2 linked regions of the Prochlorococcus marinus str. MIT 0919 genome follow. The protein of the gene in region 1 interacts with the protein of each later gene in a pairwise test. Links are inferred from orthologs where the notes say so. Each region holds a gene or a part of one and is shown on either strand. Other genes may lie near its edges.

Region 1 (15,539 bases):
GGGAGCGGAAAAACAGTTGTTGCAATATCGGCTCTATTACATGCAGTAGAAGCTGGGTGGCAGGGAGCTTTTATGGCACCAACAGAAGTTCTAGCAAATCAACATTACAGAAATCTCTGCAAATGGCTTCCACAATTGCATGTAACCGTGGAGTTGCTTACTGGTTCAACAACTATTGCGCGCCGCAGGAATATTTTGAATGATCTTTCATCTGGCTCTCTTAAAATCATAGTAGGCACACATGCATTAATAGAGGATAATGTTTCTTTTGCTCGTTTGGGTTTAGTTGTTGTTGATGAGCAGCATCGTTTTGGGGTCAATCAAAGAAATATGTTACTGAATAAGGGCCTTCAGCCTCATTTGCTTACCATGACGGCAACTCCTATACCAAGGACTTTAGCCCTTTCAATTCATGGAGATTTGGATGTAAGCCAAATAGATGAATTGCCTCCCGGAAGAACGCAAATTAAGACCACATTATTCTTTAATAGTCAACGTAAACGTATTTATAGTTTAATTAGGGATCATGTCTCGAGTGGGCAACAAGTTTATTTTGTTCTTCCACTTGTTGAGGAATCAGAAAAAGTTGATTTAAGATCTGCAGTTAATGTATTTCATGACTTAAATGAGAAAATCTTCCCTGAATTTAGCGTTGGTTTGTTGCATGGCAGAATGAAAAGCCATGAAAAGGACTCTGCAATAAGAAATTTTTTATCAGGAGAGCTAAATATCCTTGTATCTACAACTGTTATTGAAGTAGGTGTAGACGTTTCAAATGCCACGTTAATGATAATCGATAATGCAGATCGATTTGGGTTATCCCAACTTCATCAATTACGTGGCCGAGTAGGCAGAGGAGCTAAGTCATCAGAATGTGCTCTTGTTGATTCAGGAAAGAATCCAATGTCAATTAAAAAATTAGAACATTTAGTTGCAACTAACGATGGATTTCAGATATCTGAAATAGACCTAAGCTTAAGGGGGCCAGGACAATTTCTGGGTACCAAACAATCGGGTCTTCCTGATTTTGCGTTGGCTAATTTGATTAATGATTCAGCAGTATTAGAACTTGCAAGAAAAGAAGCTTTGTCAGTTTTGGAGGATGATCCTAATCTTTCTAGAAATAAATTCCTTTCTATGATGCTTGATGCACATCTGCAAAGGTTTGTAGGCCAAATGAAATTGAATTAATAATTTTCCACAATGTTGAGTCTCAATCAAGACACGTTGTACAAGAAAAGCGCTTGAATGTATTATTGGTCACAATGTTTTTAGTGAAATTGTAATATTTATTTTTTTTTAATATTAGAATTCCTTTGACTACTATTTTATGAGCCCTGTTACTGCAGGCTTTTATGGGGGTAATAACATTAACTAATGTGTAAAATTGTCAATCCTTATTTTTCGCGAACAATATCTGAATTTCACTTGTAAAATTATTAAAATCTTAATCAGTCCTTTTTCACGAGATTAGTTTTGTGGAAAACACACCCCTGGCTGTGGAAAGTCACCTTGTATTGGGTGTAAATTCGTGACTCGACCTTGGAATCATATACCTATCTCTCCGTCTGATGACCCTTTGGTAGAGCTTCCTGGTACCATTCTTCGACTTGAGCCACATCCCTATTTTGCTCTTGGTGCTCCTTATGGAGGAACACTTCACCCTTGGTTTCTAAGATCAAGGGTAGTCACCAAATTAATAAACGCTCAGAAATTTCTTTCCGAGAAAAAATTTTCTTCTTATAAGTTGGGTATTTTTGATGCTTGGAGGCCCATTCGTGTACAAGAGTTTATGGTTGACTTCGTAATTAAAGATCAATGTCTTAAGAAGGGGATTGAATTTTCACCCCTTAACCCAACTACAGATTATCTCAATGTCATAGATGAGGTTAAGCAGTTTTGGGCTCAGCCGAGTACAAATCCATTAACTCCTCCACCTCATAGCACTGGAGCAGCTGTGGACCTAACACTAGTAACACACGATCAAATACTTGTTGATATGGGCGGGGATATCGATGCCTTAGGTGATATCTCACACCCTCAATATTATGCGAGTCATCGAGACATGCAAACATCTTCTAAAGCTATTTTATTTCATTCAAGAAGAAATCTTTTGCGGGACATTATGCTTGAATCTGGCTTTGTACAGCATCCTAAGGAATGGTGGCATTTTAGTTATGGAGATCAACTCTGGGCTTGGGAATCAAGTTCGCCTTGCGCTTTATATGGTGCTTATGAATTAACAGACAGTAGGCCTTGAATTCTTTGCTCACCTATTTGAATCAGATGGTCGCCAAAACTGATATTTGCCTTTGAGTTTTTCCAACTAATTAATAAAGGAGTTATTGTTTCTTCTAAGGACGACAATGTCATTTTTTGTAAAAATGGTTTTGCTAATCTTTCAAGGTTTGGACTGCCTCCAAGCCATAGTTGATATTGATCTGCACCACTACCAACCAATGCTAACTCTGCCATATATGGTCTAGAGCAACCATTTGGACAACCAGTCATTCTAATAAGGATTGTTTTATTAATTCCTATTTCCTTAAGAAGAACTTTCATTCTTTGAAGAATATCTGGCAAAGCTCTTTCGGCTTCTGTTATTGCTAGCCCGCATAGGGGAAGTGCCGGACAAGCTAACGCATGCCTTGATATTGCTTCAGGCGATTCAGGACTACTAATCCCTATTCTACGAAGATCATCTTTAATGGATTTAATTTGAAATTTCCCAATGTTGCAAAGGAGAAGATCTTGGTTGGGTGTAAGACGGATTTCTAATTGGTACTTATTAATAATTTCTTTTAAACCCTTTTTAATCTCTCCGCTTATCCTTCCTGATAAAAGAGGTATGCCGACAAAAGCTTGGTTTTTAGACTGGCTATGCCAGCCAAGGTAGTCTTTCAGCTCAGCTTTTTTTTCTTTCTTTAATGTATGAATTGTATATTTAAAATATTCCGCCTTAAGTTTCTGTATAAACCAGTCTATTCCTTTGTCGTGGATTAGGTATTTCATCCTAGAGTGCTTTCTAAGTTTTCTGTCTCCATAGTCTCTTTGCAAGGCGAGTATTGATTGTACTAATTCAAATATACGGTCACCTTCTATGTAACCAAGCGGCTTGGCAGTTTGAGCAAATGTCTGTTCATTGTTATGTGTACGTCCCATGCCGCCACCAACATAGACGTTACAACCCTTTAACCTCTGCTTGTCATCAGTAAATACCACTATGCCTATGTCTTGTGTTAATAGATCAACAGAATTGTCACCAGGTACAGTAACTGCACATTTAAATTTTCGGGGTAGATATGTTGCTCCATATAGAGGTTCTTTTTCATCTCCGCTATATAATTGCCCTTTGAATTGTTTTTTTCTCATTTCTATTACTTTTTCTGAGGGAGCTATTTTATAACTCAAATCTCCATCAGCCCAAAGCTCAAGATAGGTGTGTTCTGCTTTGCTAGGACTCAGTAGATCAGCAATGTCATTAGCCAGCTTTCTTGCAGCTGGATAGCCATCTTTGATAAATGGAGCCGCAGGAGCCATTACATTCCTATTTATGTCGCCACAGGCAGCAAGGGTTGAACCCATGGATTTAACAATTGTATTTATGACGGTTTTTAGGTTTTCTTTTCTAATTCCATGCATTTGAAAAGCTTGCCTAGTTGTGACCCTAAGGGTTTGATTCCCAAGTTCTTCAGAAAGACTGTCTAGAGCACAGAATAATTTTGCCGATATCAATCCTCCTGGGCATCTAAGTCGTAGCATCATTTGCCAGTCTCTACCTTTCTCTTTACTTCGATTCTCCCTGTGATCCTGTTGATAACTGCCGTGAAACTTTAATAGCTGTACCGCATCATTTGTAAAATGGTTAGAGTCATTTCTTAATTCTGTATACAGAGGTTCTCGCAAGTAATCACTATCAGCCTTAAATTGCTCGAACTTTGACCGATCCTGGCCATTTGCAATACAAGGTGACAGAGGACCATCATCCATATCAGCTGATTTTTGGATTCTTTTTGTCACGAATTAGCTTTTTGGCTATCTAGCTACATCAATAATACTTTTTTAACTCGTTATTCAATAAAGTGTGATATCTATCTAATCTTTTGTTTGTGTCCTCACTATTGCTGGAGATCGGAACAGAGGAATTACCGGCAGATTTCGCTCGACTTGTGATTCCACAGCTAGAACAGATGGTTGCTACTGATTTTAAGTTAAAAAAATTGGATTATGGATCAATCACCTGCTCAAGTAGCCCAAGAAGAATATCGGTTTTAGTTGAGGGTTTGCCACCTAAGGCACCTGATTTCATTGATCAGAGGAAAGGACCACCCGCAGCTAATGCTTATAAAGATGGCCAGCCCACTTCTGCTGCAATAGGTTTTGCGAAAAGATATGGTGTATTGCCCGAGAACCTTTTGATCAAAAAGACCTCAAAGGGTGATTTTGTATTTGCAGAAATTTTAGAAGTTGGTTTAACAACTCAGGATCTATTAGTCGAACTAATACCTAAATGGATTGACGATTTACAGGGTAAAAGGTTTATGCGATGGGGTGTAGGAAGTCTTCGCTTCTCTAGGCCTATAAGATGGCTTGTATGTTTACTTGATAAAAGCATTCTCCCAATTGAACTTTCAAATATTGACCCTAAAATTAAGTCCAGTAATATTACTCGAGGTCATAGATTATTCAATCAGGCTATAACCATCGCAGAGCCAAAAAAGTATATTAACTTGTTAAAGGATTCAGGTGTAATCATTAACCGAAAAGATAGGTTAAATCTTATTAAATCATTGGTTGAAAAAGAATCACTTAGCCTTAAGGCTTATCCTGATCTGCCAGAGAACTTATTAGAAGAGCTAACAGATATAGTTGAATCACCTTTCTTAATTAAAGGCCAATTTAACAGCTCGTTTCTTGAACTTCCCCCTGAGGTCCTTATTAATGTTATGCAAGTTCATCAGAGATATATTCCTTTATATTCATCAAATGAGGAAAAAGATCCATTACTTTTGAACTCGAAAAATACATTAGAATCAAGTTTCTTTTGTATTTCCAATGGACTTCAAGACTCTTCAGAAAATATTACGAATGGTAATCAAAGAGTTCTAATAGCAAGATTTTCAGATGCTAAATTCTTTATAGATATTGATTTAGCTATAAAAAGTAAACAAAGAAGGGAAAAACTTTCAAATGTAGCTTTTGCAGAAGGCCTAGGAACCTTACTTAATCGCGTTGAACGTATAGAATGGATAGCATCTAAATTATCTAATTTTATAGGTATTTCTTCTTCGGAAGCATCTCATTTAAATAAAGCAGCCTATTACTCAAAACATGATCTTGTTAGTCAAATTGTTAGTGAATTCCCCGAATTACAAGGAGTAATAGGGGGTAAATACCTTCTTTTTGAAGGAGAGGATAGAAAAGTTGCTCTAGCAGTTTATGAACACTATTTACCGAAAGGTGCAGGAGACTTCTTACCTAGTTCCTTGATAGGTTCTTTATTAGCAATTTCAGATAAAATGGAAATTTTACTCAGTATTTTTGCTAAAGGCGAAAGACCTACAGGATCTTCTGATCCATATGCTTTACGTAGAGCAGCTAATGGTATCTTGCAAATTATTTGGGACAAAGATTTACAGTTTGATTTTGCTACTTTTATAGACCAAGCATCCACCTATTGGCAGTCTCTTTTCCCAGCATTTAATATTAGCAACTCTCGATTATCTCTAGAAATAAAGCATTTTTTCCAATCTAGGATTGTTAGTTTGTTGGAGGAAATGTCTTTTGACTATGACTTAGTGCAGGCTGTTTCTGGTAAATCACTTAAAATTGATACTTTATTAACAGATTTAACTGAAATATCTAATAAGGCAAATCTTTTAGTTGAGATGAGAGCCTCCGGAAGGCTTTCTAGCCTCCATTCAGTCGTTACACGAGCATCAAGACTTGCGGCAAAAGGAAATCTAGACTTGGAGGTCTTGTCTTCAGAAAATATTGTAAATCCTCAATTATTTGAGAAACAATCCGAGGTCAAATTATTTGAATTATTAAACAAGATTGAACCTATTGTTAAATCTTCCGATAGAGATAGGCATAGGCTTTTAGCTGAATGTCTTGAATCTGGTAATGAAACATTGGCCAATTTCTTCGACGGTCCAGAAAGTGTGATGGTAATGGTAGAAGATAAGAAAATACGAGATAATCGTTTAAATTTATTATCTATATTACGTAATCAAGCATTTACTATCGCTGATTTTGATTTGATAAAAGCTTAGAAAATTTACTTAAGCTGCTCATTTTTAACTTTAATTCCACCCTTAATAGTACTTACAGCAAGCATCTTTTTGACTTCATCGTCCTCCCTTACAGCACTTGGAACTGGTTGATATGATTTTGGAGCCAAAGCTCTACCTCTAAGAACTGAACCAAGCGTAAGGAAAGTCAATTTTAATTGTTGCCAAGGCTTCATAGCTACAACTGTTTTGTATAAATAACTATCAAAAGTAAGTCTTTGAACATCCATGTCATCACACATTTCTACAAATGCTTCCCTAGCACCATCATTTGAATAGAATATGTTTTGAAGTATTTCTAAAACCTTATAAGTCGCACCATATTTTTTATCCCATTTCTTTATATATTGCTTGAGTTGTTGTTCTGAAGGAACTTTTTCTCCTTTATTGCTCGCCACAACAATTTCCTCTGCACACATTCGACCACTTTTCGCAGCAAAATATATTCCTTCTCCTGAACTCTTAGTTACATATCCAGCGGCATCTCCTACTAATGCCATTCTTCCGACTACTCTTCTTGGCCTTGGATGTTCAGGAATAGGATGAGCCTCAACCTTAATTACTTCGCCATTTACTAACCTTTTCTTTGCTCTGTTCCTCACACCTTCTTGAAGACTTTTTATCAATGATTGGTTCTTCTGCATAGTGCCAGTTCCCACAGCTACGTGATCATATTTAGGAAATACCCATCCATAAAAATCCGGAGAAACATCTGTACCTACATACATCTCGGCCAAATCTTCGTAATAGCCCATTTCCTTTTGAGGAAGTTTAATTCTTTCTTGGAACGCAATAGCGACGTTATAGTCGCCGGCATCCATTGCTTTTGCTACACGGCTGTTAGCACCATCAGCTCCAACTATTAGATCAACTTCAAGGGTTTTTGTTTCTCCTGTAGATTCACCGCTTTCAAAATCTGAGTATGTAAGTTTATAAGGACCTTGCCTATTATTTCCAGTCTCTATTTTTGTTACCAGTCCATTAACTAATTTTGCACCTAGCTCCGCTGCTCGCTCTCTCATAAATGCGTCCATTACTTCTCTCCTGCACATACCTATATATTCATTCTCGGTCTTTCCATATACCTTATCAAGACTAATATCAACCTCTCGATTAGAGGGTGAAATCATCCTCATATTTCTTACCTTTCTGTCAATTATCGAGTCAGGTAAATCAAATTCAGAAACCATGCAAAGAGGAATAGCACCACCGCATGGTTTTGCGTTATCCAATTTTCGTTCGAATAACCACGTATTTATTCCTGCTTTTGCAAGAACTTCTGCTGCACAGGAGCCACTTGGCCCCCCTCCGATAACTGCTACGCGCAACATCTTTTTAAATTAAACTTGATATCTTTCTAAAAACTTACATCTATATACCTTTTCTCGTCTCAACTAATGTGCAAGACCGTTACGATCGAAACATGAATTTTAAGTTATTTTGTGAGTCGGGCAGATACAGCTCGTAATAAATCCAGTGATGAGATACCTCTCGCGCTTAGGTCTAGGCCAGTCAGGCCTAATAGAGCTGTTTATAAAAAATTTCTATTGATTGCTCTTTCTTCAATTGGTTTGTTTTCTTTTTTGTGGATATCCAATTTCTTATCAATTAGAGATGTTTTTTATAAACAAATAGCAGTTAAATCATTGAATGATGAGCGTTTGCTTGGGCATTACCCTTACCCAGAAGCTTTAAAGAAGGATCTTGTTGAAGTTTATCCAGGCTTAGAAGTCCATAAAGATACATATTTTGCTCTAGATAGAATGAGATCAGCTGCGTCTAGAGATGGAATCAAATTGGTTCTATTAAGTGGTTTTAGATCTGTTGACTTGCAAAGATCAATATTTTATGAAAACAAGTCTTTAAGAAATCAGATCGCAATTGAACGAGCTAGAGTTTCTGCTCCTCCAGGCTATTCAGAGCACAGTACTGGATATGCAATAGACCTAGGGGATGGTACAAGAAGGGATACCGATTTTGAAGTTTCATTCGAGGCAACACCAGCATTTCGTTGGCTTAAGGCCAATGCTGCTAAATATCACTTTATACTTTCTTTCCCTAAGGGAAATAGCCAGAAAGTTAGTTATGAACCTTGGCATTGGAGATTTGAGGGCACAGTTGAGGCTCTTGAACAATTTAAAAGGACCAATCAAGAGTTATTACGTCAAAGCTCAAAATATTGAAAATGACTTTTTTAGTAAATGTACTCACTTTGAGATATTGTTTCGGCACTTGTTACTGCTTTATTTTTGGGACGGCGTTTATTAAATGAATTCTGATAGACCATCAATTCGCAATATTGCAATAATTGCTCATGTTGATCATGGCAAGACGACTCTTGTAGACGCTCTTCTCTCTCAATCAGGTATCTTTCGAGATAATGAGTCTGTACCAACCTGTGTCATGGACTCTAACGATCTTGAACGAGAGAGAGGCATCACAATACTTTCTAAAAATACAGCTATCACTTTCAAGGAAACCCGTATAAACATTGTAGATACTCCTGGCCACGCAGACTTTGGTGGAGAAGTAGAACGTGTTCTTGGGATGGTAGATGGTTGCTTGTTAATTGTTGATGCGAATGAAGGCCCCATGCCACAAACTCGTTTTGTTTTGAAGAAAGCACTAGAGAATGGACTCAGGCCCATTGTTTTTGTTAATAAGATTGACAGAGCACGAGTCGACCCTGAAATCGCTGTTGACAAGGTTTTAGACCTTTTTATTGAATTAGGAGCAGACGATGATCAATGTGACTTTCCTTATCTATTTGGAAGTGGTCTAGGAGGTTTTGCAAAGCCTGATATGAAAACTAAAAGTGAAAATATGATGCCATTATTTGATTCTATTATTAGACATGTACCACCTCCAATTGGAGATAAGGACAAACCTCTCCAGCTTCAGATAACTACATTAGATTACTCAGATTTCCTTGGAAGAATTATTATTGGGAGAGTGCATAATGGTTTTATTCGTAGTGGCCAAAAAGCATCTCTTATCAAAGAGGATGGCACAATAAAACAAGGTAAGATATCAAAATTATTAGGATTTGAAGGCTTACAAAGAATTGAGAAGACAGAGGCTTATGCAGGAGATATTGTCGCTGTAGCAGGTTTTGATGATGTAAATATTGGAGAGACTATTGCTTGCCCAGATGAACCAAATGCTCTTCCTTTAATTAAAGTCGATGAACCAACTCTTCAAATGACATTTGTTGTAAACGATTCACCTTTTGCTGGGAAAGAAGGTAAATTTGTTACCAGTCGTCAATTAAGAGAAAGATTATATAAGGAATTACTTACAAATGTAGCTTTGCGCGTAGAGGATACTGATACCCCAGATTCTTTTTCAGTAAGTGGCAGAGGCGAACTACATCTTGGAATTTTGATAGAAACAATGAGAAGAGAAGGTTACGAGTTTCAGGTCTCCCAGCCTCAAGTTATTTTCAGGGATATCGATGATATAACTTGTGAGCCCTATGAGACACTTGTTCTTGATATCCCAGAGGAATCGGTTGGTATTTGCATTGAGAAACTAGGTACTAGAAAAGGAGAAATGCAAAATATGTTTAACAGTAATGATGGCAGAACTCAGCTAGAGTTTCTTGTTCCTTCAAGGGGCCTAATTGGCTTTAGAGGAGAGTTTATTAGGGCTACAAGAGGAGAGGGAATAATGAGTCATTCTTTTTTCGAATATCGTCGAATGATGGGTGAATTTGATTCACGTAGGAATGGTGTTTTAATTTCGTTTGAGGAGGGTGTTTCTACTTTTTATGCTCTTAAGAATGCAGAAGATAGAGGTCAGTTTTTTATTAAGCCAGGCACTAAAGTATATAAAGGCATGATCATAGGTGAGAATAATAGACCTCAGGATCTAGAACTAAATATTTGTAAAACCAAACAACTTACTAACATGCGATCATCTGGTGCCGAAGAATTAGATACTTTACAGTCCCCTATAGAGATGAACCTAGAAAGAGCTTTGGAATATATTGGACCACAAGAAATGTTGGAAGTTACGCCAGAGTCAATCAGGCTAAGGAAAGTATCAACCAAGAAAAAATAAAATGAATGTATACAATCCTCTATTTAACGAGGAAAATATTTTACAAGATACACGATTTGCTGAAGCAATTAATCTATTTAATTCTGGTGAGTGGTACTTAGCCCATGACTTGTTCGAGGAGATTTGGCATGAAACAAATGGATTGCCAAGAATAACCATTCAGGGAATTCTTCAAATTGCAGTAGCTCAAGTTCACTTGGAAAGCAATAATATCAAGGGAGCTATGATCCTTTATGGTGAGGGCTTGGGAAGATTGAAAAGACCAGATTCGCCACATTTAGGGTTAAATATTAAAAATTTATGTGAGATAGTTGAACTTAGGTTGCATAGTCTTCAACATCAAAACAATGTAAAGGAATTGGCAGTTCCAGTAATTATTAAAAATATCTACTAGTCTTAAAAACGCGAAGATATAGTTTTTATTTTAATAATAAATTACTTGCTATATGTATATCTGGTGAAGTAGTTTAGAAGAATGAGTCTGCAACTAAAAAAAATAACCTTATCTATTTCAGGTAGAAAGGTAGTAAATAATATTTCTTTAGACGTTCTTCCAGGAGAAGTGGTTGGTCTTTTAGGCCCTAATGGAGCCGGGAAAACTACAACATTTAATTTAATCATTGGATTGCTTAGCCCAGATATTGGCGGTGTTTTCCTTGAACATCAGCAAATTACAAACCTTTCCATGCCCCACAGGGCTCGTTTAGGTGTTGGATATTTACCTCAGGAATCAAGTGTGTTTAGGCAGCTAACTGTTCAGCAAAATCTAGATATAGCTCTGGCTCAAGGATCTACATCTCACTCTCACTCTCGTATACGCCGAGAAAGAATTGTAGATGAATTTAATTTAAGCTCTTTTATTCAAAGACGGGGTTATCAACTTTCAGGCGGTGAACGTAGAAGATGCGAAGTCGCAAGGGCTTTAGCGTTAGGTCAATCAGGTCCTAAGTATCTACTCCTTGATGAACCTTTTGCAGGTGTTGATCCTATGGCGGTAGTTGATTTACAGGGACTTATTCAAAAACTTAAATCTAGGGGTATGGGCATACTTATAACTGATCATAATGTACGAGAAACTTTAGCTATTACGGACAGGTCTTATATATTAAGTGACGGCAAAATTTTAGCCTCAGGCTCATCATATGAAGTAGCTAATAACCCTTTGGTCAAGACTCATTATTTAGGTAAAGATTTTAAATTATAATTTCTAATTACATGAAACCTTTAACTCTAACAATATCTTTCCTACGGTCATTTGTGAGGAAATGGCGGCAGATACCACTCCTAGATAGGTGGCTTTTAAGTGAATTATTCCCTCCTCTATTTTTTGCTATCTCCGCATTCACAGTGGTTTCTCTGTCTGTCGGTGTCATGTTCGATCTTGTTAGACAGATTGTTGAATCTGGGTTGCCATTTAATATTGCATTAAGAGTTTTTCTTTTGAGAATACCGGGATTTATGGTTCTTTCTTTCCCGATGGCTGTTCTTATGGCTACTTTGCTTGCCTATAGTAGATTGTCATCTAATAGTGAATTAAAAGCGCTTAGAAGTATTGGTATATCTACTACAAGAATGATAGCACCTGCGATGGTACTTGCTTTATTAATTACATCTTTAACCTTTATATTTAACAATAGTATTGTTCCACGTTCGAATCGAGCATCAGAATATATACTTCAAAATTCTCTTGGTAAAGCTATCTCAACCCAGATAGGCGAAGATATTATTTTTTCAAAGAAAGGTCGTGTTGAAGGATTTGATGAAGATAAAGGAAGGAAGACGCTTACGCATTTATTTTATGCTGGTAAAATTGATAAGAAACAAATATTAAATTTAACGCTTTTAGATTTTTCTAAAAAAGGATATACGCAAATGATAGTTGCTGAAAAGGCATTATGGAATGAGTCGCAAGATTTTTGGGAATTTTTTGATGGGATGATTTTAACTCTGTCTCCTAATGGAAATTCTACTACTACTAAATTTGAGAGTTATTCTTATCCCCTTGGTACTGGGCCCATAAATATAGGTTCTATCCCAAAGGATGCAAATGATATGACCGTTGCAGAAGCTTTACAGGCTGAACAACTTTATATAAAAAGTGGAAATATTAAAGAAGCGCGAAGAATGAAAGTAAGAATTCAAGAGAAATTTACCTTGCCCATGGCTTGTATTGTTTTCGCTTTGATTGGTTCTTCTCTTGGTGCAAAGCCAAATACCTCAACAAGTAGAAGCCAAGGTTTTGGTTTGAGTGTTGTCTTAATACTTTTTTATTATGTTTTGAGCTTTACTTTTAGTTCTTTTGGAGTAAGTGGTGCTGTAAACCCTGTCATTTCAGCATGGGCTCCAGTTTTTATATCGCTTCTTAGTGGAGCCTATTTATTAAAACAAGCTAATTAAAGCCATTCATAATAGAATAAGAACATATTTAACAATAATGACTATCCCTTTTATCACTAGTTTCGATGATCCTTCATTAATTCTTGGTTTTATATCCTTTTTATTTATATTATTTGCCTTGCCTTTCGCGTTTTGGGGCATTGCTTCTAACCGTACATCGTCCTTTGTGAAAGTATTTATAGCCATCTCTAATCTTACTCTCGCTTCTCAATTAACTTTAAGGTGGCTTCAATCTGGTCATTTCCCTGTAAGTAATTTATATGAATCACTATGCTTTTTAACATGGACCTCTACATTACTCCAACTGTTAATAGAAAGAAACTATAACTCTCCCGTTATTCCAGCACTTTTCACGCCATTTTCCTTATTGACTATCTCATTTGCTAGCTTTGCCCTTCCAGAGCAATTACAACTTACAGGAAATTTAGTTCCAGCTTTAAGATCTAGTTGGCTAGTTATGCATGTAACAGTAATTATGTGTAGCTACGCTGCTTTAATGCTTGGCTCTCTTCTTTCCTTGGCTGTTTTATTCACCAATGTTTCAGAAGAGCTTCAGATTCGAGGCAGCTCAATAGGCATTGGTGGATTCAAAACCAACTTCTCTAATTTAACAAAACCTCTTGTCGAAAACTCTTCTAAATTATTCTCAGATGCTGAGTATTTAGATAATTTGAGTTATAGGATTATAACTTTAGGTTTTTTACTTTTAACTTTCGGTCTAATTAGTGGTGCTGTTTGGGCTAACGAAGCTTGGGGTACTTGGTGGAGTTGGGACCCTAAGGAAACATGGGCTTTGATCTCCTGGTTAGTGTATGCAGCTTATTTACATGCGCGAATAACAAAAGGTTGGCAAGGTAGAAAGCCAGCCTTAATAGCTTTGTTCGGCTTATTTGTAGTAATTATATGTTATCTAGGAGTGAATTTATTAGGAATCGGCTTGCATAGTTATGGTTGGTTTTTATCTTGATTACTTTTCAAATTAATTTATTAATTTTTCGAAAGTACATTCCCTGATTGTGCATCAATCGCTACCTTCCGCAGTTCATCACAACCTTCTTTTAAAGATGGATATGCAAACATACCGCTACCAGCTATGAAACAATTAGCTCCTGCACCTGCGCATTGAGATATTGTCCAATCTGCTTTAATTCCTCCATCTACCTCTATATCTACATCTAATGATCTGCTTGTAATAATATTTCTCAACTCACTTATTTTTTCTAGCATTGTTGGAATGTAAGCTTGGCCACCAAAACCTGGATTAACTGTCATTACAAGAACATGATCGACCATATCTAAAATATTTTTGACCATTTCAACAGGTGTATGAGGGTTTAACGCTACAGAAGGTGATCCTCCAAGTTGTCTAATTTTACCAAGGATCCTATGGAGATGAACATTTGCTTCTACATGGGCAATTACAACACCAGGTTCACCGTTGGGACCTTTTGTAGCATTTACGTATGCTTCAAGCATCGTTTCGCAGTTGTATTGACTAACCATTAGTTGAGTTTCGAAAGGTACATTGCAGTATTTTCTGCAGGCAGCAATCATTTCGGGGCCAAAAGTTAGATTTGGTACAAAATTTCCGTCCATTACATCAAACTGAATTCTGTCTACGCCTGCATTCTCTAGGTCTTTTACGCACTGGCCCATATTGGCCCAATCAGCTGGTAGTACAGACGGAATTATCTGTACAGGCCTATGTGGGTGAGAACCGATGGATGTGTTTGAAGAGGTCATTATTTTTATGATTGGATGTCAGAGATTCTATTGATTCATTGATCATTTCAAAGAGTTATTCCTTCCACTGATAAAGTTGTCCCCGCTCGACCAATAATTCAGGTAAACGGAAATTTCTATTGATTGGTTTTTTTACTAATCACAAGAATCCATCCTTTCTGGCCTAGCTCTAAATTTCCCCCAACTTTTGTTTCCAGTGGATCGCACTCTAATTCAAGAAATTCTCGAGGTTGTAGAACAGGCAGCAATAGCTTCTGCTCAGTTAACAGGCTTAGGCAAAAAAGACGAAGCTGATGCTGCAGCCGTTGAGGCAATGCGAAAGCGCATGGGTCAAATTGAAATGCAAGGGAGAATAGTTATAGGAGAAGGAGAAAGAGATGAAGCTCCTATGCTCTATATAGGCGAAGAAGTAGGAACAGGCTCTGGTCCAGGTGTGGATTTTGCCGTCGATCCTTGTGAAGGGACAAACCTTTGCGCTAATAACCAAAGAGGGTCAATGGCAGTTCTTGCTGCATCTGATAAAGGTGGCCTCTTTAATGCTCCTGATTTTTATATGAAGAAACTTGCTGCTCCTCCTGCAGCTAAAGGGAAGGTTGATATTCGTAATTCTGCTACTGAAAACATTCGTATACTTTCTGAATGTTTGGGCTTATCCGCTGATCAGTTGACAATTGTTGTTATGGATAGAGCTAGGCACAAAGAATTAATTTCTGAAATTCGTTCCACTGGAGCTAAAGTTCAGCCTATTTCTGATGGAGATGTTCAGGCAGCTATTGCTTGTGGCTTTGCAGGTACCGGCACTCACTGTCTAATGGGTATCGGGGCAGCTCCTGAAGGTGTTATATCAGCGGCAGCGATGAGGGCTCTTGGCGGACATTTCCAAGGACAGCTTGTCTATGACCCAGCAATTGCAATGACTTCTGAATGGGCTGACTATACAAAGGAGGGTAATATCCAACGTTTAAATGAAATGGGTATTACAGATATTGACAAGATTTATGAAGCAGAAGAACTTGCTTCCGGGAATAACGTTGTGTTTGCCGG
Region 2 (15,571 bases), 1.0 Mb from region 1 along the record:
TGCTCCTGCAATGTCAGTTGTAACTGTCCCCGCTTTAGGATTAGGCATTAGCCCTCTTGGTCCAAGTACTCTTCCAAGTTTTGCAACCTTAGGCATCATGTCAGGTGTAGCAATAAGAAGATCGAAGTTCATTTCTCCTTTATTAATAGCTTCTACTAAATCTTCTTCGCCTGATATATCCGCCCCAGCAGTTTGTGCTTCGGCAACTTTTTCTCCTCTTGCGATCACAGCAATCTTGATAGTTTGTCCTGTTCCTTGTGGAAGTGCAACAGTGGTTCTTATCTGCTGGTCTGTGTACTTGGGATCAATCCCCAAGCGAATATGTGCTTCTATTGTTTCATCAAATTTTGCTGTTGCAGTTTCTTTAACCAGTTTGATTCCTTCAATTGGTTCGTAGACTTTGTCCTCAACTTTTGAGGACAAACTAGTCATTCTTTTTGAAAGTTTTTTCATAAGGCTTTTTGGGGTTCAGCCGACAAAGATTGTCTCCCCCTATAAGGTTTTCTTGGTCAAATTGAAAGAGATCTATTAGTCAGTAATTGAAACACCCATATTTCTGGCTGTTCCTTCTATGACTTTCATTGCTGACTCGATGCTATTGCAATTGAGGTCTGGCAATTTAGTTTTAGCGATTTCTTCAAGTTGACTACGTTTAATAGTACCTGCTTGACCTTTTGCTGACTCGCCAGAGCCCTTATCTATACCTGCTGCCTTGGTAATTAGGACAGCTGCGGGTGGGGTTTTTGTTATGAAAGTAAAACTTCGATCTTCAAAAACAGAGATCTCTACGGGGATTACAAACCCTGCTTTGTCTTGAGTCCTAGCGTTGTACTCTTTGCAAAAGGCCATGATGTTTACACCATGTTGTCCTAATGCAGGACCTACTGGAGGTGCAGGGTTTGCTTTGCCAGCCTGGAGGGCCAACTTGATCACAGCTACAATTTTCTTTGCCATCGTCAATAAATTGGATTCTTAGTTAAAGGAAAGTGTTTAAGGCTTTTGCAAACTTACTTCCTTAAAGGCCTAATAAATTACTACTAAGCAATTAAGTTTTTAGTTCTGTTTGCTTATTTGTGAGAATTCAAGCTCAACAGGAGTTTCTCTCCCGAAGATAGAAAGGAGTGCTTTTAATTTGTTCCTTTCCCCAGATACTTCAATAACTTCTCCTTGGAAATCCTTAAAAGGTCCTCCAGTAACTAGGATTTGGTCGCCTTCTGATAAATCAAGTTTCACTACCGCTTTCTTCTCAGAGGCTCGTTTAAAGATTCTGTTTACTTCTTCGCGACTTAATGGCCTTGGCTTTATATGCCCTCTTCCTCTGCCAGTAGGTCGACGATCTTCAGCTCCAACAAAATTAATAACGTTAGGTGTGCTTCGAACTGCCATCATTGTGTCCTCATCAAGAATCATCCTGACCAGTACATAACCGGGAAAAACTTTTTCTTCCGTGGATTGCCTAGATCCATCTTTTTTTAATTTAACCGCTGGAGTTTGAGGAATTTCTATTTCAAGGATTCTATTGCTTACACCTAGAGTTACAGCTCTTTGTTCAAGAGTTGCTTTGACTTTTTTCTCGCAACTGGAAGCGACTTGAACGGCATACCATCTGGCTATTGTTGTTTTCGCAATAGAAGCACTGTCTTCCAATTTGTTTTGAGAGGGTAAATCCATTATTTGAGATCTTTCTGGAGGGTTGGAATCAAACTCTGACACGTTGTTTAAATAAATCGATAAAGGGTAATAAGGGTGTTGAAATTCATGTTTCAACGAAATATGTGAGAGGCACCCCAACCAAAGAAACGACTTACTGCTGCAATTGCTGCGGCAGATAGGGTTACCATTAATATTACAGCTATTGACTCGCTAAATAGTTGTTGGCGACTCGGCCAAACTACTAATTTAAGTTCGTCAATAGTTGTGGCCAGAAAACCTTTTTTGGGAGAAGGATCTTCATTCGATGGTTGAGAAACCGAATTTGGGGTTTCGTTAGAAGTTGTGCTTGTCACTGTTAGAAGTCTCAGGCTGAATCTTGTGAAATAGCTCTGAATTGCAAAGTCCCTTTACTAGTTTAGATTAATCGATAATGACTATTTTAGTCCTCTCCAACAAATATTAGGGGTTCAGATTTGTCTGTTGCGGTTTTTATCCTTACTGCATTTAATCCAACAAATTTGTCTTCTAATAATTTTGTAGCAAGAGGATTTTCAACTCTTCTGCGAAGAATTCTTCTTAAAGGCCTAGCGCCATACTCTGGCTCATAACCTTCACTTGCAAGTGTTTCGATTGTTGAATTATCTATACGAAGTTCTAAATCTTGTTCAGAGAGTAATTTCGTTAATTCATTAAGTTGAAGTTTTACAATTTGTTTTAGACCATCTAGGGAGAGGGGGCTAAAGCAAATTATTTCATCTATTCGGTTCAGAAATTCTGGACGAAATTGTTTTCTTAGTGCTTGATCAATGTCTTCGCTGAGATCTTTTATCGGGTTGTTTTCATTATCAGAAGGATCAGTTCTGTGAAGTGTATTTTCTAGAATTTTTCTACTAGCAAGGTTGCTTGTCATTACGATTACAGTGTGACGAAAGTCGACGGTTCTTCCCTGAGAATCAGTTAATCGTCCATCATCTAGGACTTGAAGCAGAATATTGAATACATCTGGGTGTCCTTTCTCTATTTCATCTAAAAGTAAAACTGAATATGGTTTACGCCTCACAGCCTCTGTAAGTTGGCCACCTTCTTCATAGCCAACATATCCAGGAGGAGCACCTAGAAGTCTTGCAACTGCATTCCTTTCCATGAATTCACTCATATCAAGCCTTATTAATGCTTCTTCTTCGTCAAACAATGATGATGCTAGGGCTTTTGCCAGTTCCGTTTTGCCTACACCTGTGGGGCCTAGGAAAAGAAAGGATCCAATAGGCCTAAAACTATCTTTCATTCCTGCTCTGGCTCGTTTTATGGCTTCACTAACTGCTTTAACAGCTTCTGATTGTCCAATAACTTTACTTGCTAACTCTATTTCTAAAGTTAAAAGTTTTTGCTTCTCACCTGCTAATACTTTATTTACAGGTATCCCTGTCCAGCGAGCTACAACATCTGCAATATCATTAGGCTCTACTCTATTTCGCAAGATTGATTTTTTATCATTATTCAATATTTCCAGCTCTGCTTCTAAGTTTGCTATTTCTTCTTGTAAGTAATGCTTATCATCATATTTGAGCCTAGCTACTGTTTCAAGATCCCCTTCATTCTCTGCCTCTTCTATTTCATGATTTAACGAGTTATCTTGATTAATTAAATTTTTAAGCTCGTCAAATTTACTTTTTTCTTCTTTCCATTGATTTGATAATTCGATACATATTCTTTCAGATATTTCTATTTCATTTTGTATTTGTTGAACCTTTTCTTCTAATCCTTGCTCTTCAGCATTTATTAGTTTTGAACTTAAATTTTCTAATTTAAGTTCCTCTTCTTTTAAAATTTTCGGCTTTGAATTCACTTCTAATTTTATTTGTGCCGCTGCTTCATCAATTAAATCGATAGCTTTATCTGGAAGGCAGCGATCACTTATATATCTATTTGCTAATCTATTTGCTGTAATTAATGATTCATCAGTAATGCTGACACCATGATGTATTTCATATTTTCCCTTAATACCTCTCAATATCTCTACACTAAGATCAATACTTGGTTCTTTAATTAGAACTTGTTGGAACCTCCTATTTAGTGCTTGATCTTTATCAATTGTTCTACGAAAATTTTCAGGTGTTGTTGCACCAATACATCTTAGTTTCCCACTCGCAAGAGCAGGTTTAAGAAGACTACCTGCATCTGCACTTGATCTATCTGTGCTTAAAATTGTATGTAATTCATCAATAAATAAAATAACTCCTTCTTCAGGTTTGCTAGCTCTCTCAAGAACTGACCTTAGCCTTTCTTCAAATTGACCTCGAAATTTCGTACCTGCAATTAGCGCACCTAAATCTAGTGATATTAACTTCAATCCTCTTATGGAATCAGGTACTTCATTGCTAACTATTTTTTGTGATAGAAGCTCAGCAACAGCTGTTTTCCCAACACCAGGTGCACCAATTAAGACAGGGTTATTCTTACCTCTACGAGATAATACTTTAATGACTAATTGGATTTCTTCATCTCTACCTATAACTGGGTCAAGTTCTTTATTTAAGGCTGCAAGAGTTAAATCTTTACCAAATTCTGTTAATGGATTGAGTGGTTCGTTTGCTTCTTCTTTGCTTAAAGAGCTTATTTTTTCTATAGAATTTTCATTAACGAACTCCCTAGCTTTCCTTTGACTTGAATTTGTGACTTGACTGACTGATTGCGAGGTGTTTGATTTATTTTCATACTTAACATTTGGAATATTACCTTGTATAGGTAATCGCCTTAACTCACTTTCTATGATTTCACTAGGTAGACCAGCTTCTTCAAATAATTCAGCTCCAATCCGCTTATCTCGACCTATAGCCATAATTAGATGAGAGATTTCGATTAGTTTTGAACCCCAGCGACTTCTGAAAATCTCAGCTTGGTCTAGTAATTCTTCTAAATCCTCACCAATAAAAAGTTGATTATTACTTGATGATGCATTGCGAGAAAGAAATTCCTCAAGATTATCTAAAAATTCATTATGGTTAATTGATAAAGCTTGAATATTATTTTTGAATTGTTGGTCGGTAAACAGTACGAAAAGAACATGTTCAACATCGAGGTATTCATGCCTCCAGCGACTGGCTTCTTTTTCGCTTTCTAGTAATAAGCCCCATGAATTCTGGCTAAATAGTTCAGGGTTATGGGTAAGACTTTTTTTCATTGTGACTTGGATTATAGCTTGTATAAAAAACCTTTAGTCAGGTATTCAATTTTTGGAACTCTTTTCAATTAATTCAATTTTGTAGCCATCAGGATCTTCAATAAAAGCAATTAATGTGTTTCCATGTTTCATCGGTCCAGGTTCTCTGACAATATTTCCACCACTTTTCCTGAGTGATTCGCAAGTCTCAAAGATATTTTCTACGCCTAACGCTATGTGACCATAACCATTGCCAATTTCGTAATTAGGAATATCCCAGTTGTGAGTAAGCTCTATCACAGTATTTTCCTCCTCTACTCCGTACCCTACAAAAGCCAGGGTGAATCTGCCTGAGGGGTAGTCTTTTTGCCGAAGAAGCTTCATCCCTAAAACCTCTGTATAAAAACTTAGTGATTTTTCTAGATTGCCTACTCGAAGCATCGTGTGGAGCATCCTCATGTCAGGTGATATGTTTTTAATAACTTATCTTTATTCTGCTAGGTAAAATAGTTTCTTACAGGCTTTTCAAGTACCAAAACTACTAAAAGCAGAAAGAAATTGACCAGCACCTCCAAAGATTTAAAACAACTACTCTTAGGCAACGTGATTGATTCTCTTGATCTAGTTATAGATACTGTTTTGGCTAGAGAGGTTCTTGACTCTAGAGGTAACCCTACTGTTGAGGCAGAGGTCATATTAGAGGGAGGAGCTATAGGAAGAGCAATTGTGCCTAGTGGAGCTAGTACTGGTGCGTATGAAGCCCATGAATTAAGAGATGGAGGAAGACGGTATATGGGCAAAGGTGTTTTAAAAGTGGTTGAGAATATTGAAGAGCGCATAGCACCAGCAATTTGCGGCTTGTCTGCGATAGATCAAGCTGCTGTAGATGGTTTGATGATTGAATTGGATGGAACAGAAAATAAATCTAATCTTGGAGCAAATGCCATACTGGCGGCAAGTATGGCAACTGCAAGGTCAGCAGCAAATGCTTTGGGAATTCCCCTTTATAGGTATTTAGGGGGACCAATGGCTTCTCTTTTGCCAGTCCCATTAATGAATGTCATTAATGGTGGGGCACATGCCGCTAATAATCTCGATTTCCAAGAGTTTATGCTTGTTCCTCACGGTGCAAGTAGCTTTAGAGAAGCTCTTCAGATGGGAGCAGAAGTCTTTCATACCCTGAAGACACTTCTTTCTGATAATGGTTTATCTACGGCTGTTGGTGATGAAGGGGGTTTTGCTCCTGATTTAAAAAGCAATCATGCGGCTGGAGATTTATTAGTTACAGCAATTGAGAAAGCGGGATTTTCTCCTGGAAAAGAAGTTTCTTTAGCCTTGGATGTTGCCAGTACAGAATTTTATCAAGAAGGAAAATATTCTTATGGTGGTAAAACCTTTGCTAGTGATGCAATGGTTAAGGAGTTAATCGCACTTGTAGGTTCTTACCCAATTGTTTCAATCGAAGATGGGCTGGCTGAAGATGATTGGTTGGGTTGGGAATTATTAACAAATGAATTGGGCAATAAAGTCCAACTTGTTGGGGATGATTTATTTGTAACTAATACTTCTCGTTTAAAAAGAGGTATAGATGAAAAGATTGCTAATTCGATATTGATTAAAGTCAATCAAATTGGTTCTCTCACTGAAACCTTGCAAGCAATAGAACTTGCTACTCGCTCAGGATATACAAGTGTCATTAGTCATAGAAGTGGTGAAACTGAAGATACAACTATTGCAGACCTTTCAGTTGCTGTGAAGGCAGGACAAATTAAAACAGGATCATTAAGTAGGAGCGAGAGAGTCGCTAAATATAATCAATTGCTTCGTATTGAAGATGAGCTAGGTGCTCAGGCTGTTTATGCTGGCACGGTCGGTTTAGGTCCTAGAGGTAGAAGTTTGTAAAGGGTAATTCTTGTTGGTTTAATTATTGTACTTTTCTTTCTGTTTTCAGTCTTTCTACTCGTTCGTCTCGTCTCATTTTTAGCTGTAACTTGATCCAACCCATTGAAACTGGTAGCGCAAATAGTAGTGGCAAGAGAGAGAAAACAGGCTGTTTGCTAGATCCTAAAAGTGCTGCAGCAATACCAAGACAACCTATCAAGATTGATTGAGACATTGATTGTTGAGCACTTATCATTCTGCGTAGTTGTCTATCAGATTCACCTAGCCTTATTTGTAATTGAAGATCACCTTGTTCTAATCGTTCAAGACTTTCATCTAATCGTTTTGGCAGAGCGACTGCTTTACTGCCTAGTTCTCCTACTTGGCGACCAATCTCATTAATTAGATCATTAGGATTGGAATTTTGTGAGCTCATAATTGACAAGAGGTATGGCTTTGCTATTGAAATTAAATTAAAGCTAGGATCAAGAGTCCTGCCAACACCCTCAAATGTTGAAAGTGCTCTAATAACAAAAATTAATTCTACTGGCAATCTAAAAGGTTTGCCGTAAACCAATTCGTAAAGATCTCCTGAAAGTTTATCTATTACATTTGGGGAAAATGGAGGAGTAAGCATTTCGTCTAGCATTACCCTCACTAGTCGTCTGACAGGGCCAATATCAATCCCTTTAGCAATTAGGCCTGCTTCTTGTAATTCTAAAACCAATCCTGATGAATCTTTTATAGCCGCAGCTCTCACCATAGAACCAAGCTTGCTTCTAAGTCGCTCAGAGACCATCCCCATCATTCCAAAGTCGTAATAGATAAGGCATCCCTCTGGACTGATTGCAAGATTCCCAGGGTGTGGATCTGCATGAAAAAAACCGAATTCAATTAGTTGCTTTAAATAACTAGAGGCTCCAATTTCAGCGATATTTGATGGGTTGATTCCTTTTTTAGCTAATGTTTTTTGATCATTAACTTTAATCCCAGGGAGATAGTCTAAACATATAATTTTTTGTGTAGTTAGCTCCCATATGACACCAGGTATTTGAATTTTTGGATCGTCGAGAAATTGTTGTCTAAACCGTGCAGCAAACTCAGCTTCTTTTCGAAAATCTAGTTCTCGGAGTAATACTTTTTGGCATTCTTTTGCCATGCCAACCCAATCTCTTCCTTGACTCCAAGATTTCTTTTTTTGAAGTAATGATGCAACTGACTGCATTACTTCAAGGTCTAGTCTGAAAAATGTTTCTAATCCAGGACGTTGAATTTTAAAGACAACTTCTCTTCCACTTTTCAGATGTCCCTTATGTACTTGAGCTAGTGATGCAGCTCCTAAAGGTATTTCTTCTATGTCAATGATTTCTTTGCATCTTGGACCTAATTCATATTCAAGAATTTCTTGGGCTATTTGAAAATTAAATGGTGGAACATTATCTTGAAGAGAAGCCAATTCAATTATCCAACCTTTTGGTAATACATCTGGACGTGCCGATAGTAATTGTCCTAGTTTTATAAATGCGGAGCCAAGTTTGAGTAGTTCTTTTGTTAACCAGCGTGCTCTTTTTGCCTGCCTAGAATTTTGTTTTAGTTTACTAAAACCTCCTAAGTAAGACCATTCTTGATTATCCCACCAAAGAAAGATAATCAGCAGTAAGACTGATTGCCATATATTTATTGCACGAATATTTCTGCGAATAGCTTTTTTTAATTGCTTGATGGTTTTCAATCTATGCCCTCAAAATTTCTTGTTAGCTGTGAAATTTTTCTTCTCAACTGTTCAATTTTCATATCTGGATCTTTTTTACAATCTTCGTTGAATATTGATGAATTTGTTGTTCCCTTATCTTCTTCATTACCTTCTTGATCAAGACGAGTTGCTTCGTTGATGATTTCATTCTTTAAGAGATTCCATTCTTCTTTAAGACGGTCTGGAGCATCTTTAGCTTTTAGAGCTATTTCAGATGCTTGGTTAAGAATTTCCTTCCCTATGCGAACAGTTAGTCGATTAAGGGTTGCTTTAATAAGGTTTTCAGATGAACTCATAGCTTAATTCATAAAGTTAACGAATTAGAGTTTTGATGATTATGGGTCTGGAAGGGACTCAAAAAGTTTTTTGAAAGGTTGATTTTTTCTTTCTAATACTTCATCAACAATTTTAAACTTGTTTTCTATTAAGGGGTTTGGTTTGTCTTGTTGGGGATTTTCTATCAATTCTAAATCATTTATATTTTCACTAGATAGAGCTTTGAAAAATCCCTCTTTTTTACTCCCATTGTTCAGTTGAGTGGGCTTAGACTTGCCAAGTGTTTTAGAGGCCTGTGCAGGCTGTAGGGGCTGTCGAAGGCCTTCAATTTTTAAAGTGGTTTCTGACTGTTTAGTTGTTCTCTGTGGCATTCGATTTAAATTTTTGTCTATTGCCCCATGCTGATTTATTTCATTGCTCGAAACAGAAGTGCGCGATTGGGTTTGACTCCCTTCTAAAAAAGGGACAAATATCTTTTTGGACGTTATATACCCAATGGCAATAAAAGCTCCTGTTCCAAACGGGATTATCCAGAATTGAGCAATTTTTTTAAAGTTTTTGTTTATATTCATAATTCTGCAATTCTTTGGATTTTACATAAATGCATTGCTGTTACTTGCTTTTGCCCATAAAATTTATTCTCAGAGTCTTTACTAATTCTATTAATCGGGTGCATTCTTTTCACAATGCCATCCATAATTAACTAAATAGAGTTCATGCTCTTAAAAGGTAGACCTGACGATTCCTTTTAATCGCAGGTCAATATTTCCTCTTATATAGGAAGATAAACAATTCAAGGAGAAACAAGCGTTTTGGAAACTATTGAAGCTGATGTTGTCATAGTTGGCGGAGGGCCTGCTGGATGTAGCTGCGCTTTATATTCTTCCAGGGCTGATTTAAAGACAATAATTCTTGATAAAAACCCCTCTGTTGGTGCTTTGGCTATTACTCATCAAATAGCCAACTACCCTGGAGTGCCAACAGATATCAGTGGAGATGATTTATTGACTTTAATGCGTGACCAAGCAATTCAGTATGGGACTGATTATCGTAGAGCCCAGGTTTTTGGTATAGATGTAACTGGAGATCTCAAAACTGTTTTCACTCCTGAAGGTACTTTCAAGGCAAAGGCTCTTGTGTTAGCTAGTGGTGCAATGGGAAGACCAGCTTCTTTTAAGGGAGAGGCTGATTTCTTAGGCAGAGGAGTGAGTTACTGTGCTACCTGCGATGGTGCTTTTTACAAAGGGCGAGAAGTTGCAGTAGTTGGCGTGAATAAAGAAGCCATAGAAGAAGCGAATGTCCTTACTAAATTTGCTTCCACTGTTCATTGGATCACCTCTAATGACCCTAAAGAGGATGATTTAGATGCTCAAAATTTAATTCAAGAACCTAATGTTAAACATTGGAGTAGGACAAGGTTGATGCAAATAGAAGGGGGTGATGCAGGAGTGACAGGCATTCTCGTGAAAAATCGCACTCAGGAGTCACATCAGTCATTAGCTCTTGAAGGTGTATTTGTCTATATGAGTGGTTCCAAGCCAATCACTGATTTCTTGGGTGGTCAAATAGCTTTAAAAGAAGATGGAGGAGTTGTTGTTGATGATTTCATGTCTACTACCTCTGAAGGTGTTTGGGCTATAGGCGATATTCGTAATACTCCTTTCAAGCAAGCAGTAGTAGCAGCGTCAGATGGATGTATTGCGGCAATGGCTATTGATAGATTTTTAAATAGTCGTAAATCAATCAGAGTTGATTGGGTTCATTCATAAACTACATTTCTATAGCTTCGGAAATATAAGCAACTCCACCGTAATAGTTCAGTATTGATTGAATATTTTCTTTTATGTTGTTGATTATTTCTATTTCGCAAAAAACTATGACATGAGCATTGGCTCCTAAGCCAGTAAACTCCATGTCTTCTGAAACAACAGTTTGAGGACCTTTTCCTGTTGCATGCTTCATAACTGTATAACCAGGCACTTCCGCTTCTTCTAGTGCCTTTAAAATTGCATCTAGTTCTCTTTCACTAAAGATCAAATCCAAACGTTTCATTTATTTATCCTATGGATGGAATAATTTTGTTAACTAATCCCATATATAAAGGTATTCCTATAACTATGTTGAAAGGGAAAGTTAATCCTAATGTCGTTGAAATGTAATAACTTGCCTTGGCTTCTGGGACAGTCATTCGCATGGCTGCTGGAACAGCTAAGTAAGAGGCACTTGCACAAAGAACAGCAAATAAAAGTGCATTGCCAGGACCAAGATATAAGGCTTTGGCCACCCATATACCTATGAATGCATTGAGTAAAGGTATAATTACTGCGAAAAAAATTAAAAATGGACCTGCTTTTTTTAGGCTAGGAAGTCTTTGAGCAGCAACAATACCCATATCTAATAAAAAGAAACATTCCGCTCCATAAAATAATTTACCTGTGAATGGCTGCATTTTTTCAACACCGATAGGGTTATGTGCTGCAGTTAAAAAGCCAATAAAAAGACTTCCTAAAAGTAAATAAACGGATCCATTTAGCATTGATTCATGCAAAATTGCAGTCCACTTCATTTCTCTTGCATTAGGCCTTTTTTTAGGTGCATATAATTTGACAAGCAATAGACCTACAATTATCGCTGGGGACTCCATTAAGGCAAGAGCTGCAACCATAAAACCATCAAAGGGAATCCCTTGGCTTTCTAAGAAACTTTCTGCTGTTATAAAGGTAACTGCACTTATTGAACCGTAAGCAGATGCAATAGCTGCAGAATTAAAGACATCAAATTTTAATCTTAAGATTACAAAACAAACCAAAGGTATTGTTAAAGACATAATTATTGCAGTCAGAACAGTTGGTAAAACTTGTCCTCCAAAGCCACTTTTTTCAAGCTCTAAGCCACCTTTGAAACCAATAGCTAATAATAAATATAAAGAAAATAGTTTTGGAAGGGGAGCAGGTATTTCCAGGTCTGAACGTACAACGACCGCAATGATCCCCAGAAAGAAAAATAATACTGGAGGTGCTAATACATTTTGCAGAACTAAATTTGTCTCCATAGGCTTTTTGCTTGATTTTATTTAAAGGGTATACTTCTGAGCGATTTTATTTTTAGATAGTACTGTTTATTTTTTAATTTCATTTAATGCAGCTTGAAGTGCTTCTTTCCTGCTGGTAACTATCTGATCTATGCCAAACTTAGATAGCCTTTCTTTCACTTTTCCAGTAGCTCCTGCTACATAAGCTTTCCTAGAATTTACTTTTGCTTCTTGAATCATATCTTCAATAGCTAAAGTAGCAGTTACCCCAAGTCTAGGTACATCAGTGATATCAAGAATTAGAACTTTATAGTTTCTTACAAGCATCATTCTTTCGCTTATTCCTTTAGCAGCTCCAAAACTTAAAGGTCCTTTAAGCCTAAATAACATTACTTCACCAGAACAGCGAGATAATAAATCTTGCTCTTCTTCAGGTAAGGATGGTAGATCTTCTTCTTGAGAATTAAGAGGGTTATCAGCATCCATGCCTTCCAATTGCGTTTGAGTGATTGAGTCAATCGTGAGCATATTGGCAACGAAAACACCAACTAAGACTGCCCAAATCAAATCCCAAAAGACTGTCATCAGAAGAACGCCATACATTACCGTGGCAGTTTTAAGAGAGAGAAGGTGAGCTCTGCGTAAGAAGCCCCAGTCGATAATATCTAGACCAACTTTTATGAGAATTCCCGCGAGAAGCGCTGTGGGGATTTGTTCTGCCAGAGGCCCCGCACCAATTAAAACAATTAAAAGCACTATTGAATGAACCATCCCTGATAAGGGGGTCGTTCCTCCAGACTTAACATTAATTACTGTTCTCATGGTTGCACCTGCACCGGGTAAACCTGAGAAAAGACCAGCTATAGCATTCCCAATACCTTGCCCAATCAGCTCTCTATCAGAATTGTGACGTGTTTGTGAAATGTTATCTGCTACAAGAGACGTAAGAAGAGAGTCAATCGCACCAAGTACTGCAAGTACTAGACCTGCTTTAAAAATAATTGGTAAATATTGGTTAAAGCTTGGGACACTTAAAGAAGGAATACCTTTTGGTATATCACCAATTCGATCTATCGCTGTATTGCCAAAAAAGAAAATTGAAATAGGTGTAACTATTAATAAAGCCAAAAGAGGAGAAGGGATCCATTGACTTATTTTTCTTGGAGTAAGAAAAACAATGCCCAGAGTCATTACTGCAACTCCTATTGCAGCTCCATTCGGCTCAAAATTATTGATTACAGTTGCAAGTGATTCAATTACTCCTCCTCTAGTGCTTATTCCCAGAAGAGGTCCAATTTGTAATGCAATAATAATTACACCTATTCCAGACATAAAGCCTGAAACAACTGAGTAAGGGACAAGAGTTATATATTTACCAAGTTTAAAAATTCCAAATAATATTTGAAAGAAACCTCCAATAACTACTGCTGCCATTACAAGGGGCAAAATTTGTTCTGCAGATAGGTCTCTTGGAACGCCCACTGCTGCAAGGCTTGCCACTACTCCAGCCACTGTTACGCTCATTGGCCCTGTAGGACCACTTACTTGCGCTGGCGTACCCCCAAATAATGCAGCTAAAAAACCTACTACAACAGCACCATACAGCCCATATATTGCCCCACCAGGCCCAAGAGCAGCGTTGCCAAAGGCTAGTGCTAATGGCAATGCAACTACAGCAGCTGTGATGCCACCAAGGATGTCACCTCTAATATTATTTAGGTGAAAACCGTTAATTAATTTCAATTGAAGACTCCGTGGGGGATCTTGTTCCATACAGCCTAAATCTTTCAGGTACTTTTCGTTCGGGCTTCCCTACATTAGGATTTACGCCAAGTTAGGAACTCAGCTGGGAAACCTAATGCAATTAGTGCTTTTAGGTCAAATACTTTTATGAAAGTTGGAGGTTATCGAGATTATTTTCATATTCTTGGCATCGATCAAAATGCTAGTAGCAATGAGGTTAAGAGTGCTTTTCGCAAACTTGCTAGAAAGTATCACCCAGATTTAAATCAAGGTGATTCGCAAGCTGAGGCAAAATTTAAAGAAATCAATGAAGCCTATGAAGTGCTTTCAGATCCTCTTAAGAGGAAGCGATATGAGCAGTTTGGTAAATATTGGAACCAATCTACTTTTAGCAATAATGCAAGATCTGGGCTTGATATCGATTTTGGAAAATATGGAAATTTCGATGAGTTTATCAATGACCTCTTAGGCAGATTTGGTTTTGCTAGTGGGGTTCCTAGTGATGATAAGTTTCCACAACCTATACCAAGAAAACCTATAAACTTAGATGCAGAAGTTTTACTAAAGATTTCTTTCTTAGAAGCTTTCCAAGGTTCACAACGAAAGTTTTCAGTAGACCAGGAGGTAATACAGATAAAGATTCCGAAGGGAATAGCGAATGGTGCAAAACTAAGAGTGAAAGGTAAAGGGAATTTTCAACCAGGCATGGGGAGACGGGGTGATCTCTATATAAATATTGAAGTTGAAGAACATCCAGTTTGGAAGTTTCAAGGTAATCATCAGCTTTTCGCCGAATTGCCTCTTGCTTTGGATGAATGTTTACTGGGTGGAACAATTAATGTAATGACCCCGGATGGTGAAACTGAATTAACTATCCCTTCAAACATTTTGCCAGGGCAAAGTTTGAGATTAAAAGGTAAAGGATGGCCTACTACCAATACTTCTCGGGGTGACCTAACCCTAGTCATTAAGTTGAAATTGCCTGCAAAATGGACAGCTAAGGAGCTTGAGTTCCTACATCAACTTCAGAAGCTAAGAGTTACTAATCCACGAAAGGATTGGATGAGATTGGCACGTTTATAGCGACTTCGATATACGATCACTATTAAGTTTATATTTTGCGTATGGATTTAACGTATCGCCCTCGGCGCCTTCGCAGAACATCTGCTTTAAGAAGTTTGGTAAGAGAAAATATTCTCCAATCTACTGATTTTATATATCCATTATTTGTTCATGAAGGCAACGATGTGGAAGCAATAGGTGCCATGCCTGGAGCGAATAGATGGAGTTTAGATGCACTGGTTGGCGAAGTGGAAAGAGCATGGGACCTTGGGATTAGATGTATAGTGCTTTTCCCAAAAGTTTCCGAAGACCTTAAAACGGAAGATGGTTCAGAGTGTTTTAACGCGAATGGACTAATCCCAAAAGCTATTAGGCGTTTAAAGAAAGAATTACCTGAAATGTCAATAATGACTGATGTGGCCTTAGACCCATATTCCAGTGATGGACATGATGGAATCGTTAGTTCTGATGGAGTTATTTTAAATGATGAAACTGTTGATAGCCTTTGCAAGCAAGCAATTGTTCAAGCTGAAGCAGGTGCTGATTTAATTGGCCCCAGTGACATGATGGATGGACGGGTAGGTGCAATTCGAGAAGCTTTAGATGATGAAGGTTTTGATCAGGTTGGAATTATCAGTTATACAGCGAAATATTCTTCAGCTTATTACGGACCTTTTCGAGAAGCTCTTGATTCTGCTCCTAAACCTATGAATTCAAAGCCTATTCCAAACGATAAGAGTACTTACCAAATGGATCCAGCCAATGCAAGAGAAGCAATAACGGAAGCTCAACTTGATGAGCAAGAAGGATCAGACATCTTAATGGTAAAACCTGGCTTGGCTTATTTAGATATCATTTATCGATTGCGTCAGGAATCTGAACTGCCCATTGCTGCTTACAACGTAAGCGGAGAGTATTCCATGGTTAAGGCAGCAGCAGAAAGATCCTGGATAGACGAAAAAGCTGTAGTTCTAGAAACGTTATTGAGTTTCAAAAGAGCTGGAGCTGATTT

What was found.
Region 2: the proteins of rpe (region 1) and eno interact in binary tests that used the Escherichia coli proteins (3 or more experiments, as listed by UniProt). The link is inferred for Prochlorococcus marinus str. MIT 0919 from one-to-one orthologs.

The regions. Positions count from the first base shown.
Region 1 is NZ_CP114779.1:369,352-384,890, reverse strand. The notes cover bases 12,618-15,496. They hold rpe (ribulose-phosphate 3-epimerase), read right to left. Parts: upstream 14,496-15,496; coding sequence 13,740-14,495; downstream 12,618-13,739. Other genes in these bases: glpX (class II fructose-bisphosphatase), read left to right, coding at 14,692-15,496; ccsB (c-type cytochrome biogenesis protein CcsB), read left to right, coding at 12,790-13,719; O5635_RS02215 (LptF/LptG family permease), read left to right, coding at 12,618-12,752. Outside these bases: ATP-dependent DNA helicase RecG, read left to right, coding at 1-1,191; O5635_RS02255 (M15 family metallopeptidase), read left to right, coding at 1,532-2,260; O5635_RS02250 (NADPH-dependent assimilatory sulfite reductase hemoprotein subunit), read right to left, coding at 2,233-3,990; glyS (glycine--tRNA ligase subunit beta), read left to right, coding at 4,110-6,275; chlP (geranylgeranyl reductase), read right to left, coding at 6,281-7,624; O5635_RS02235 (M15 family metallopeptidase), read left to right, coding at 7,736-8,476; translational GTPase TypA, read left to right, coding at 8,562-10,355; O5635_RS02225 (DUF309 domain-containing protein), read left to right, coding at 10,357-10,749; lptB (LPS export ABC transporter ATP-binding protein), read left to right, coding at 10,831-11,559; more of O5635_RS02215, read left to right, coding at 11,571-12,617; more of glpX, read left to right, coding at 15,497-15,539. UniProt on the Escherichia coli protein: Catalyzes the reversible epimerization of D-ribulose 5-phosphate to D-xylulose 5-phosphate.
Region 2 is NZ_CP114779.1:1,397,348-1,412,918, forward strand. Bases 4,655-7,565 are described here. They hold eno (phosphopyruvate hydratase), read left to right. Parts: upstream 4,655-5,416; coding sequence 5,417-6,715; downstream 6,716-7,565. Other genes in these bases: O5635_RS07635 (ATP-dependent Clp protease ATP-binding subunit), read right to left, coding at 4,655-4,834; gloA (lactoylglutathione lyase), read right to left, coding at 4,880-5,272; O5635_RS07650 (ABC1 kinase family protein), read right to left, coding at 6,738-7,565. Outside these bases: rplA (50S ribosomal protein L1), read right to left, coding at 1-453; rplK (50S ribosomal protein L11), read right to left, coding at 529-954; transcription termination/antitermination protein NusG, read right to left, coding at 1,054-1,671; preprotein translocase subunit SecE, read right to left, coding at 1,764-2,006; more of O5635_RS07635, read right to left, coding at 2,093-4,654; more of O5635_RS07650, read right to left, coding at 7,566-8,426; O5635_RS07655 (hypothetical protein), read right to left, coding at 8,423-8,743; O5635_RS07660 (hypothetical protein), read right to left, coding at 8,783-9,295; O5635_RS07665 (NAD(P)/FAD-dependent oxidoreductase), read left to right, coding at 9,536-10,492; O5635_RS07670 (P-II family nitrogen regulator), read right to left, coding at 10,494-10,775; O5635_RS07675 (sodium-dependent bicarbonate transport family permease), read right to left, coding at 10,780-11,775; O5635_RS07680 (SulP family inorganic anion transporter), read right to left, coding at 11,842-13,497; O5635_RS07685 (DnaJ C-terminal domain-containing protein), read left to right, coding at 13,645-14,580; hemB (porphobilinogen synthase), read left to right, coding at 14,622-15,571. UniProt on the Escherichia coli protein: Catalyzes the reversible conversion of 2-phosphoglycerate (2-PG) into phosphoenolpyruvate (PEP). It is essential for the degradation of carbohydrates via glycolysis.